2 regions of the Microbispora rosea genome follow, and region 1 is predicted to be linked to the other one. Evidence: riboswitches for the same ligand, from Rfam matches in the RefSeq annotation. Region 1 holds a riboswitch; the other holds the start of a gene.

What was found. A riboswitch is a leader RNA that binds a small molecule or an ion and turns the genes downstream of it on or off. The one in region 1 is predicted to bind glycine.
Region 2: linked by a shared signal. The riboswitch ahead of gcvP (aminomethyl-transferring glycine dehydrogenase) and the one ahead of gcvT (glycine cleavage system aminomethyltransferase GcvT) in region 1 are both predicted to bind glycine.

Annotation. Positions count from the first base shown of each region.
Region 1 is NZ_JBITJO010000004.1:113,028-118,849, forward strand. Features, by position in the region: gene ACIBK1_RS17810 (3-oxoacyl-ACP reductase) at 1-724, shown strand, start outside; gene ACIBK1_RS17815 (gamma-glutamyl-gamma-aminobutyrate hydrolase family protein) at 735-1,424, shown strand; gene ACIBK1_RS17820 (AfsR/SARP family transcriptional regulator) at 1,833-2,615, shown strand; glycine riboswitch at 2,674-2,771, shown strand; glycine riboswitch at 2,772-2,867, shown strand; gene gcvT (glycine cleavage system aminomethyltransferase GcvT) at 2,911-4,002, shown strand; gene gcvH (glycine cleavage system protein GcvH) at 3,999-4,391, shown strand; gene ACIBK1_RS17835 (L-serine ammonia-lyase) at 4,414-5,787, shown strand.
Region 2 is NZ_JBITJO010000009.1:224,977-230,798, forward strand. Features, by position in the region: gene ACIBK1_RS31645 (hypothetical protein) at 1-87, opposite strand, end outside; gene ACIBK1_RS31650 (sensor histidine kinase) at 252-2,225, shown strand; gene ACIBK1_RS31655 (response regulator) at 2,222-2,917, shown strand; glycine riboswitch at 2,939-3,031, shown strand; gene gcvP (aminomethyl-transferring glycine dehydrogenase) at 3,213-5,822, shown strand, end outside.

The DNA of each region.
Region 1 (5,822 bases):
GGGCAGCGGCATCGGGCTGGCCACGGCCCACCGGTTCGCCCAGGAGGGCGCCAAGGTCGTGGTCGCCGACCTCGACGAGGAGGCCGGCGCGAAGGCGGCCGGGGAGGTCGGCGGCCGGTTCGTCAAGGCGGACGTGGCGAACGAGGACGACGTCACCCGGATGTACCGGACCGCGTTCGAGGAGTTCGGCAGCGTCGACATCGCGTTCAACAACGCGGGCATCTCGCCGCCGGACGACGACTCCATCCTGGAGACCGGCATCGACGCCTGGCGCCGGGTGCAGGAGGTCAACCTCACCAGCGTCTACCTGTGCTGCAAGCACGCCATCCCGTACATGCGGCGCCAGGGCAAGGGCTCGATCATCAACACCGCGTCGTTCGTCGCGGTCATGGGCTCGGCCACCTCGCAGATCTCCTACACCGCCTCCAAGGGCGGCGTGCTCGCGATGAGCCGCGAACTGGGCGTCCAGTTCGCCCGCGAGGGCATCCGGGTCAACGCGCTGTGCCCCGGGCCTGTGGACACCCCGCTGCTGCGGGAGCTGTTCGCCAAGGACCCCGAGCGCGCCCAGCGCCGTCTCGTCCACGTGCCGATCGGCCGCTTCGCCCGGGCCGAGGAGATCGCCGCGGCGGTCGCGTTCCTCGCCTCCGACGACGCGTCGTTCATCACCGCCTCGGAGTTCCTGGTCGACGGCGGCATCTCCGGCGCGTACGTCACTCCGCTGTAAGGGGGATGCCATGGCCCGTCCCGTGATCGGCGTGACGTGCTACGTCGAGCCGGCGAAGTTCACCGTCTGGGACATGCGGGCGGCGCTGCTGCCGTACATGTACGTCGACCACATCACGCGGGCGGGAGGCCAGCCGGTCATCCTGCCGCCGGCCGGAGAGCCCGCCGCGCTGGCCGGGCGGCTGGACGGGCTGATCATCGCGGGCGGGGGCGACATCGACCCCGCCCGCTACGGCGCGCCGCCCGCCGCGCAGACCGGATACGTCCGGGAGTTCCGCGACGAGGCGGAGTTCGGGCTGATGGAGGCCGCCCTGCGCACCGGCCTGCCGTTCCTCGGCATCTGCCGGGGTCTGCAGGTGCTCAACGTGGCGCTGGGCGGCACCCTCCACCAGCACCTGCCCGACGTGGTCGGCCACACCGCCCACTCCCCCGCCCCCGGGACGTTCGGCCGCCTCCCCGTACGGCTCTCGCCGGGCTTGGCCAAGATCTACGACGGCGAGGACCTCACGCCCGCCCACTACCATCACCAGGCGATCGACCGTCTGGCGGACGGGCTGGAGGTGACCGCCCGTTCGGACGACGGCACGATCGAGGCCGTCGAGGTCACGGGCGCGGCGTTCGCCCTGGCCGTCCAGTGGCACCCGGAGGCCGACGAGGACGGCCCGCTGTTCCACGCCCTCGTGGCCGCCGCCCGCCACTGAGAACCCGCCGCTGAGAACCGGTCATTTAGAACCGGTCGCTGAGAGCCGCGGCGGCCCGCTGAGCGTGGAATACGCACCTTCCGGGCCCTACGCCGCACGCGCGCCGATCATCCGGGTAATCGGGCGTCACGCTCCCTCACCGCCGCCATGGACGGCCGGCCAGAGCTTGATCTGTAACCGATTTCATTTGGGTTATCCGCGTATCCGCGCGTGCGAGGCCGGGCAATGCGGTGCACAGAGCGGCGTTTATGAGCGCCGGAGTGACCGACATAGAAACGGCATATTTTTGACGCAAGCCGCCGGAGAGAGATATGGTCAAATAGCGATCAAAGCCGCGTCGTCGGCGCGTTCACGCTGCTTTCGTGCGGGGGAACCGTGTTATACGCCGTGCTCGGACCGTTCCGGGCCATGAAACCCTCAGGGGACGCCATCGCCGGACTCGCCCCGAGGCACCGGCAGCTCCTCGCCTTGTTCCTGCTCAATCCGAATATCGCGGTTCACCGGGATCGGCTCATCGATCTGTTGTGGAATGGCCGTCCCACTAAATCGGCGCCGCGGAATCTTACCACCTACATCGCACAGGTGCGGCGGCGGCTCTCGCCGCGCGACCCCGACCTTTCTCCGCTGCACACCGTGGAGGGCGGGTACCTTCTTTCGGTGCCGCCGGGATCCGTGGATGCTGCAGTATTCAACCATTTCGCGGCGCAAGGCAGAATCGCTCGCGAGAATGGCGATTACCACAATGCGGCGAGGATGTTCGAGAACGCGCTGAGCCTGTGGCGGGGCGACGCCCTGCTCGCCATGAGACATGTCGACGCGCTCTCCGCGTGGGCCTATCGGCTCGACGAGGACCGTCGCGCGGTGACCGAGGACCTCTTCGACGTCAGGCTGGCACTCGGGCACCATCGCGAGATCGTCGGCGGCCTGGCTCAATGGGCGGGGCGCCACCCGCTGCGCGAACGGCCGCACCGGCAACTCATGCTGGCGCTGCACCGGTCGGGCCGCACCCACGACGCCTCGGCGTCCTACCAGCGACTGCGCCGCACCCTGGTCGACCGCCTCGGCATCGAGCCGTCCTCCGACACCCAGGCCCTCCACCAGCGGATCCTCACCGGCGACGACCTCCCGTCCACCCTCATGCGGCTCCGCGCGGCGCACCGGCCGCCGTGCGACTCCACCCACGGGCTGTGAGGGCGGTCCGGCCGGGTTACGGGGATGGCGGCGAACCACTAGGCTTGCAGCACACCAGTGATCCCGTGCGGGAGAGTGTCCTGGCATCCGGTCAGGGCCCCTGAAGGAGCAAGCCCTCCCCGCGAACCTCTCAAGGCAAAGGACCGTGCGGGCGAGGTGGCCTCTGGAAAGAAGGCCGTGAGGCCTCGCCGAAGGTGAAAGTCCGGTAAAGATCGGACGAAGCTCTCAGGCGCCGATGACAGAGGGGGAGGATGCCCGATAGTCAAAACGCAGCATCCGTCCTTCCGAGGTGCGCATGTCCCGATCCACCCCGCTCCGCGGTGTCCACGAAAGCCTGGGCGCGACCCTGACCGACTTCGCGGGCTGGCAGATGCCCCTGCGCTACGGCAGCGAGGCGGCCGAGCACAACGCGGTGCGCACGGCCGCGGGGCTGTTCGACCTGTCCCACATGGGGGAGATCTTCGTCGTCGGCGCGCAGGCGGGTGAGGCGCTCGACCACGCTCTCGTGGGGCACCTCAGCGTCCTCGCGCCCGGCCGCGCCCGCTACACCATGATCGTGAACGAGACCGGCGGCATCCTCGACGATCTCATCGTCTACCGCCTCGACGAGGACCAGTACATGGTCGTCGCCAACGCCTCCAACTACGCCCTCGTCGCCCGTGAGCTCGCCGACAGGGCCCGCGGCTACGACGCGCGGGTGACCGACAGGTCGGACGAGTACGCGCTGGTCGCGGTGCAGGGCCCGCGCGGCGCCGCGATCCTCACCGCGCTCACCGACGCCGACCTCGACGATCTGAAGTACTACGCCATCGTCCCCGGCGTCGTCGCGGGCACCCCCGCCCTGATCGCACGCACCGGATACACCGGTGAGGACGGCTTCGAACTCTTCGTGCCGAACGAGCACGCCGTGCCGCTGTGGAACGCCCTCGCCGAGGCGGGCGGGGACGCCGGGCTCGTCCCCGCCGGGCTGTCGGCCCGCGACACGCTGCGCCTGGAGGCCGGCATGCCGCTGTACGGCAACGAGCTGAGCGCGGCGATCACGCCGTTCGACGCGGGGCTCGGCCGGGTCGTCCGCTTCGACAAGCCCGGCGACTTCGTGGGTAAGGCCGCCCTCGAGAGGGCGGCGGAGAACGGCACCAAGCGGCGCCTGGTCGGGCTGGTGGCGCGCGGCCGGCGCGTGCCTCGCCACGGCTACTCCGTCACCCGCGAGGGCGCCGTCGTCGGCGAGGTGACCAGCGGGGCCCCGTCGCAGTCCCTCGGCCGCCCGATCGCCATGGCGTACGTCGACGAGGTCGCCTTGGAGAAGGGCGGCCTGGCCGTGGACATCCGGGGCAGCCAAGAACCGGTCGACGTCGTCGATCTGCCTTTCTACAGGAGGAGCAAGTGAGCACCATTCCGGACGACCTGAGCTACACCAAGGAACACGAGTGGGTGGCCGGGCTTGAGGACGGCCGCACCGTGACGGTGGGCATCACGGCGTACGCGGCCGAGCAGCTCGGCGACGTGGTTTACGTGGAGGTGCACTCCGAGGTCGGCGCGACCGTCGCGGCCGGCGACGCGGTCGGCGAGGTGGAGTCCACCAAGTCCGTGAGCGACATCTTCGCGCCTGTCGGCGGCGAGGTCGTCGAGATCAACACCGCCGTCGTGGACAACCCCTCGCTGGTCAACTCCGACCCGTACGGCGAGGGCTGGCTGTTCCGCGTGCGCGTGGAGGAGGAGCCGGACGACCTGCTGTCGGCGGCGGAGTACACCGCGCTGACCTCCGGCGAGTCCTGACAGGCCTGAGAGGCGACGGTCAATGGCGATCAGCGTCTTCGACCTGTTCAAGGTGGGGATCGGGCCGTCCAGCTCGCACACGGGCGGCCCGATGGCGGCGGCGCACAAGTTCGCCCGCGGGCTGCACCAGGACGGGCTGCTGGAGAAGGTGACCCGGGTCGAGGCCATCCTGTACGGCTCGCTCGGGCTCACCGGCAAGGGGCACGGCAGCGACAAGGCGGTCCTGCTCGGCCTGTCCGGCGACAAGCCCGAGCTGGTCGACGTCGACACCGTCGACGAACGGCTGGCGGCGATGCGGGCGAGCGGCACGGTCACGTTGTACGGCGTGCACGAGATCCCGTTCGTGGTCGGGGAGCACCTCGTCTTCGAGCGCAAGCTGTCGCTCCCCCACCACCCGAACGGCATGCGGTTCACGGCGTACGCCGACGACACGGTGCTGCGCGAGAAGGTCTACTACTCGGTCGGCGGCGGCTTCGTGGTGGACGAGAACGCCACCGGCGCCGACCGGATCAAACCCGACGACACCGTGCTGCCGTACGCCTTCACGACCGCACAGGAACTGCTCGCGCACTGCGCCGAGACCGGCCTGTCGATCTCCGGCCTGATGATGGAGAACGAGAAGGCCTTCGGCCGCACGGAGGAGGAGATCCGGACCCGCCTGCTGCACCTGTGGGCGGTGATGGCCGAGTGCGTACGGCGCGGCACCAGCCGCGAGGGCGTCCTGCCGGGCGGCCTCAAGGTGCGCCGCCGGGCCCACCAGCTCTACCGGCGGCTGCAGAGCGAGGCCGACGGGACCGATCCGCTGCGGGCGATGGACTGGGTCTCGCTGTTCGCGCTGGCCGTCAACGAGGAGAACGCCGCGGGCGGCCGGATCGTCACCGCGCCGACCAACGGCGCCGCCGGCATCGTCCCGGCCGTGCTGTCCTACTACATGCGCTTCCTCCCGGGCGCCGGCGAGGACGGCGTCATCCGCTTCCTGCTCACCGCGGGCGCGATCGGCGTGCTGTTCAAGGAGAACGCCTCCATCTCCGGCGCGGAGGTGGGCTGCCAGGGCGAGGTCGGCTCGGCCTGCTCGATGGCGGCGGCGGGCCTCACCGAAGCGCTCGGCGGGACGCCGGAGCAGGTCGAGAACGCCGCCGAGATCGGCATCGAGCACAACCTTGGCCTGACCTGCGACCCGATCGGCGGGCTCGTCCAGATCCCGTGCATCGAGCGCAACGCCGTCGCCTCGATCAAGGCGATCGCCGCCGCCCGCATCGCGCTGCGCGGCGACGGCCGCCACTTCGTGTCGCTGGACAAGGCGATCAAGACGATGCGCGACACCGGCAGGGACATGCTCGACAAGTATAAGGAGACCTCACGCGGCGGCCTCGCCGTCAACGTCATCGAGTGCTGACCCCCCACCCCCACCGTGATCTTGTAGTTTGTCGC
Region 2 (5,822 bases), on a different contig from region 1:
GGCGAGCAGCACCCGCCAGAAGCCGCGCACGTCCCGCGGCGGTTTCCGCGGGGTGGCGGCGGTGCGGGCGTCGGTGTCCGGCTGCATGATGATCCTCCGAGAATCCGGGAGTTGTCCGATCGAGTCCGAGGATGGGCGCGGACGGCTCCCTTCGTCGTGGGGGCGTGGTCCCGATTCCGGTCCCGTGCACCCCGTGATCCGGGAGCACGCTCCTATGGCCGATGGGAGCGCCGGGATCCGATGATGAGCGCATGGCAGTCAGGCGGGCCGGCCCGGTCGCGGTGCTCATCCTCACGGCCGTCGTGGTGGTGGCGGCGTGGGTGTCGTGGTTCCTCGGCGGGCTCACCTTCGCCGACGCGGCCGACGACTCCTACCTGCTGACCAACAGCGCGCAGGCGCTGACCTTCACCACGTTCGGCGCGCTGGTGCTCGCCCATCGCCCCGGGCACCGCATCGGGCTGCTGTTCGTGGCGTACGGCGCCTGCTACACGCTGAGCGTGGCCTGCCTCGGGCTGCTCACCGACGCGGTCGGGCTGCCGGAGGGGTGGGCGCGGGCGGTCGAGCTGTTCGGCATCACCGTGTGGATCCCGGCGCCGGCCGTCTGCCTTCCGCTGATCGTGCAGTTGTTCCCCGACGGCAGGCCGCTGTCGCGGCGCTGGCGGCCGCTGGCCGTCGCGACCCTCGTCGTCCTGCCGTTCACGCCCATCCTGACCCTGCCCGTGGCGGCCGGGCCGGCGGGGGACGGGCCGGCCACGGAGGAGCCGATGCTGCCCGTCATCGTGGGCGAGGTCGCCCAGCGGCTGATTCCGGTGTTCGCCGCCGTCGCCGCGCTGGTGCTGCTGGCCTCCCTCGGCGCGCTCGTCCTGCGCGTCCGCCGGTCCCGCGGGGTGCCGCGGCAGCAGCTGATGTGGCTGCTGTGGGCCGCGGGACTGTTCGCCGCGCTCAACGCGCAGCGGATCGTGACGACCGACGGGCCGGTGTTGTTCCTGCTGACCCTGCCGCTGATCCCGGCCGCGGCCACGGTGGCGATCCTGCGCCACGGGTTGTACGACATCGAGCTGATCGTCAACCGCTCGCTGGTGTACGGGGTGCTCACGCTCGGCGTCGTGCTGGCCTACCTGGGCATCGTCGCGGGGCTGTCCGCGCTGGCGCGGGACCGGCTGTCGGCCGCCCCGCTGATCGCGACCGCGGTTGTCGCTCTCGCCTTCGCGCCCGCCCGTTCGGCCGTGCAGTCCTTGGTGGACCGGGTCATGTACGGCCAGCGCCGCGATCCTGTGGCGGCCGCCGCCCGGGTCGGCCTGCGGCTCGGCGCCGGCCTGGACGGGGTGTTGCGAGCCGTGTGCGAGGCGCTGCGGCTGCCGTACGCTGCAGTCGCCTCCGACGGGCGGCTGGTCGCGACGTACGGCCGGTCACCGCGGCGGCGGCACACGGTGTCGCTGGAGGTGGCCGACGGGCCGCCCGCAGACCTGCTCGTCGGGCTGAGGGCGGGGGAGAGCCGGCTGTCCGGCGCCGACCGGCGCGCCCTGGAACTGCTGGCCGCCCCGGTCGGCCTGGCCCTGCAGGCGGTGCGCCTGTCCGAGCAACTGGGCGAGTCCCGCACGCGCATCGTGGCCGCGCGGGAGGAGGAACGCCGGCGGCTGCGCCGCGATCTGCACGACGGCCTCGGCACCGTGCTCACCGCGGTGACCCTCAAGGCCGACGCGGCCCACAACCTGCGTCACACTGATCCCGAGCGGAGCGCACGGCTCCTGCTCGACCTGCGCGCCGACCTGACCGCCGCGATCGCCGATATCCGCCGGCTCGTCTACAACCTGCGGCCGCCCGCCCTCGACGAGCTCGGACTGCTGGGCGCGCTCCGCCAGCGCGCCCACGACTCGTGGCGGCGCGAGCACGCCGGGTACGTGGTCACGATCGACGCCCCGGACGACCTGCCGCCGCTGCCCGCCGGGGTGGAGGTGGCCGCCTATCGCATCGCCACCGAGGCGGTCACCAACGCGCTGCGCCACGGCGGGGCGACGGCGTGCCGGGTCTCCCTGCGCGCCGACCACGCCGCCCTGCATGTGGAGGTGAGCGACGACGGCTCCGGGGGCGCCGGAGCGTGGCCGCACGGCGTCGGTCTGCGCTCCATGCACGAGCGGGCCGGCGAACTGGGCGGTACGCTCACCGCCGGCCCCACCGACCGCGGCGGCCGCGTCCACGCCCGCCTTCCACTGGAGCAGACATGAGCGCCGGGGAACCGATCAGGATCGTCGTCGTCGACGATCACCCGCTGATGCGGGAAGGCCTGCGTGCCCTGGTGACGTCGCTGCCGGACATCGAGGTGGTGGGCGAGGCCGGCGACGGCGACGCCGCCCGTCGTGAGGTGCAGCTCACGCGCCCCGACGTCGTGGTCATGGACCTGCACATGCCGGGCGTCAACGGGGTGGAGGCCACCAGGGCCATCGCGCGCGCGGTGCCCGCCACCCGGGTGCTCGTGCTCACGATGTTCGAGGACGACGAGTCGGTGTTCGCCGCGATGCGTGCCGGAGCCTTCGGATACCTGGTCAAGGGCGCGAAGCAGGAGGAGATCGTCCGGGCGGTCCGCTCTGTCGCGGCCGGACACGCCGTCTTCGGCCCGAGCGTGGCCCGCCGGATCATCGACTTCTTCGCCGCCGGGGCCTCTCGCGCGCCGGCCCCGGAGCCCTTTCCCGAGCTCACCGCCCGCGAACGGGAGGTCCTCGACCTCATCGCGGCCGGCCGGTCCAACGCGGCGATCGCCCGGCATCTGGCCATCAGCGGCAAGACCGTCAGCAACCACATCACCGCCATCTTCGCCAAGCTGGCGGTCGCCGACCGGGCCGAGGCCATCGTCCGCGCCCGCCGGGCCGGTCTCGGCGCCGATCTCGAGCAGGGTGCGAGTCGGGCCGATCCGGGGTAGCCGGTAGAGTGGAACGGCCGACGACCTCGTGCGGGAGAGACCCCTGATCTTCAAGGGGCGCCGAAGGAGCAAACCTCCCCGGAATCTCTCAGGCATCCGTACCGCACGGACGAGGCGACTCTGAAAAGCAGGCCCGCCGGCCAGGCGGTGCCTCACCGAAGGGGAAAGCCGGGCGCGACGGCCCGGTGAAGCTCTCAGGTCCGATGACAGAGGGGGAGACCGCTTCACGACCGCGGCGCCACACCGGGCGCCGGGCGGTCGCCGCAGGTCTCGAACCCGCCAGGAGGCCCCTGTCATGACCGATCGGTCCACGCTTCGCGATCTTTCCGCTCCGCCGTTCGCCACCCGTCACATCGGCCCCTCCGAGGCCGACCGCGGCCGGATGCTGGAGGTCGTCGGCTACGAGTCGGTGGCCGACCTGCTCGCCGTGGCCGTGCCCGAGGCCATCCGCACGCGCGGCCCGCTGAACCTGCCCGAGGCGGTGGGGGAGGCCGAGGCCCTGGCGGAACTGCGCGCCCTCGCCGGGCGCAACCGGGTGCTGACCTCGATGATCGGCCTCGGGTACCACGACACGATCACCCCGGGTGTCGTCCTCCGCAACGTGCTGGAGAACCCCGGCTGGTACACCGCGTACACGCCCTACCAGCCGGAGATCTCGCAGGGGCGGCTGGAGGCGCTGCTGAACTTCCAGACGGTCGTGTCGGACCTCACCGGCCTCGACGTCGCCGGCGCGTCCCTGCTCGACGAGGCGACGGCCGCCGCCGAGGCGATGACGCTGGCCCGGCGGGCGAGCAAGGTGAAGACCGACGTGTTCGTGGTGGACGCCGACGCGCTGCCGCAGACCAAGGCCGTGCTGGCGACCCGCGCCGAGCCGCTCGGCATCACGCTGGTGGAGTCCGACCTCGGCGGCGAGCTGCCCGAGTGCTTCGGGGTCCTCGTCCAGTATCCGGGCGCGAGCGGCCGGGTGGCGTCCTTCCGCGCGGTCGCCGAGCGGGCGCACGCCCAGGGGGCGCTGCTGGTGGCCTCGGCCGACCTGCTGGCGCTGACCCTGCTGGAGTCCCCGGGCGAGCAGGGCGCCGACATCGCCGTCGGCTCCTCCCAGCGCTTCGGCGTCCCGCTGGGCTACGGCGGCCCCCACGCGGCGTACATGGCCGTCCGCGAGGGCCTGCAGCGGCAGATGCCGGGCCGCCTGGTCGGCGTCTCGCTGGACGCCGACGGCCGCACGGCCTACCGGCTCGCCCTGCAGACCCGCGAGCAGCACATCCGGCGGGAGAAGGCCACCAGCAACATCTGCACCGCGCAGGTGCTGCTCGCCGTCATGGCGTCGATGTACGCCGTCTACCACGGTCCGGAGGGCCTGAAGAGGATCGCCCAGCGGGTGCACCGCCACGCGGCCGTCCTCGCCGCCGGGCTGCGCGAGGGCGGCGTGGAGGTCGTCCACGACGAGTTCTTCGACACCGTGCTCGCCCGCGTGCCCGGGCGGGCCGCCGAGGTCGTGGCAGCCGCCGCCGAGCGGGGCGTGAACCTGCGCCTGGCCGACGCCGACCACGTCGGCGTCGCCTGCGACGAGAAGACCACCACGGACCACCTGCGGGCCGTCTGGGCGGCGTTCGGCGCGTCCGGGCTCGTGGTCGAGGACCTCGACCGGGTGACCTCCGACGCCCTCCCGGCCGACCTGCAGCGGACCTCGGACTTCCTCACCCATCCCGTGTTCCACTCCCACCGGTCCGAGACGGCCATGCTGCGCTACCTGCGGCGGCTGCAGGACAAGGACATCGCGCTCGACCGCTCGATGATCCCGCTGGGCTCCTGCACGATGAAGCTCAACGCGACCACCGAGATGGAGCCGGTCACCTGGCCGGAGTTCGCCGCGATCCACCCGTTCGCGCCGGCGGGGCAGGCCGAGGGCTACGCCGAGCTGATCGCGACGCTGGAGGGCTGGCTGGCCGAGGTCACCGGCTACGACCGGGTGTCGATCCAGCCGAACGCGGGCTCCCAGGGCGAGTTCGCCGGGCTGCTGGCGATCAGGTCCTATCACCGCTCCAGGGGCGAGGGCGGCCGCGACGTCTGCCTCATCCCGTCTTCGGCGCACGGCACCAACGCCGCCAGCGCCGTCATGGCGGGCATGCGGGTGGTCGTGGTGGCCTGCGACGAAAGCGGCAACGTCGACCTGGCCGACCTCGCCGCCAAGATCGACAAGCACCGTGACGCGCTCGCCGCGATCATGGTGACCTACCCGTCCACCCACGGCGTGTACGAGGAGACGATCGTCGAGATCTGCGAGCGGGTCCACGAGGCCGGCGGGCAGGTCTACGTCGACGGCGCCAACCTCAACGCGCTGGTGGGACTGGCCAAGCTGGGCGAGTTCGGCGCGGACGTCTCCCACCTGAACCTGCACAAGACCTTCTGCATCCCGCACGGCGGCGGCGGTCCCGGCGTCGGCCCGGTGGCGGTCAAGGCCCACCTCGCCGAGCATCTGCCGGCGCACGTGTCGGCCGCGCCGTACGGCTCGGCGGGCATCCTGCCGATCTCCTGGGCGTACGTCAGGATGATGGGCGCGGACGGGCTGCGGCAGGCCACCGAGCAGGCGATCCTGTCGGCCAACTACCTGGCCGGGCGGCTGGCGCCGCACTACCCGGTGCTGTACACCGGCAGGGACGGCCTGGTCGCCCACGAGTGCATCGTTGACCTGCGCCAGATCACCAAGGAGACCGGCGTCACGGTGGACGACGTGGCCAAGCGGCTGATCGACTACGGCTTCCACGCGCCCACGATGTCGTTCCCCGTCGCCGGGACGCTCATGATCGAGCCGACCGAGAGCGAGGACCTGGCCGAGCTCGACCGCTTCGCCGACGCGATGATCGCCATCCGGGGCGAGATCGCGAAGGTGGCGTCGGGCGAGTTC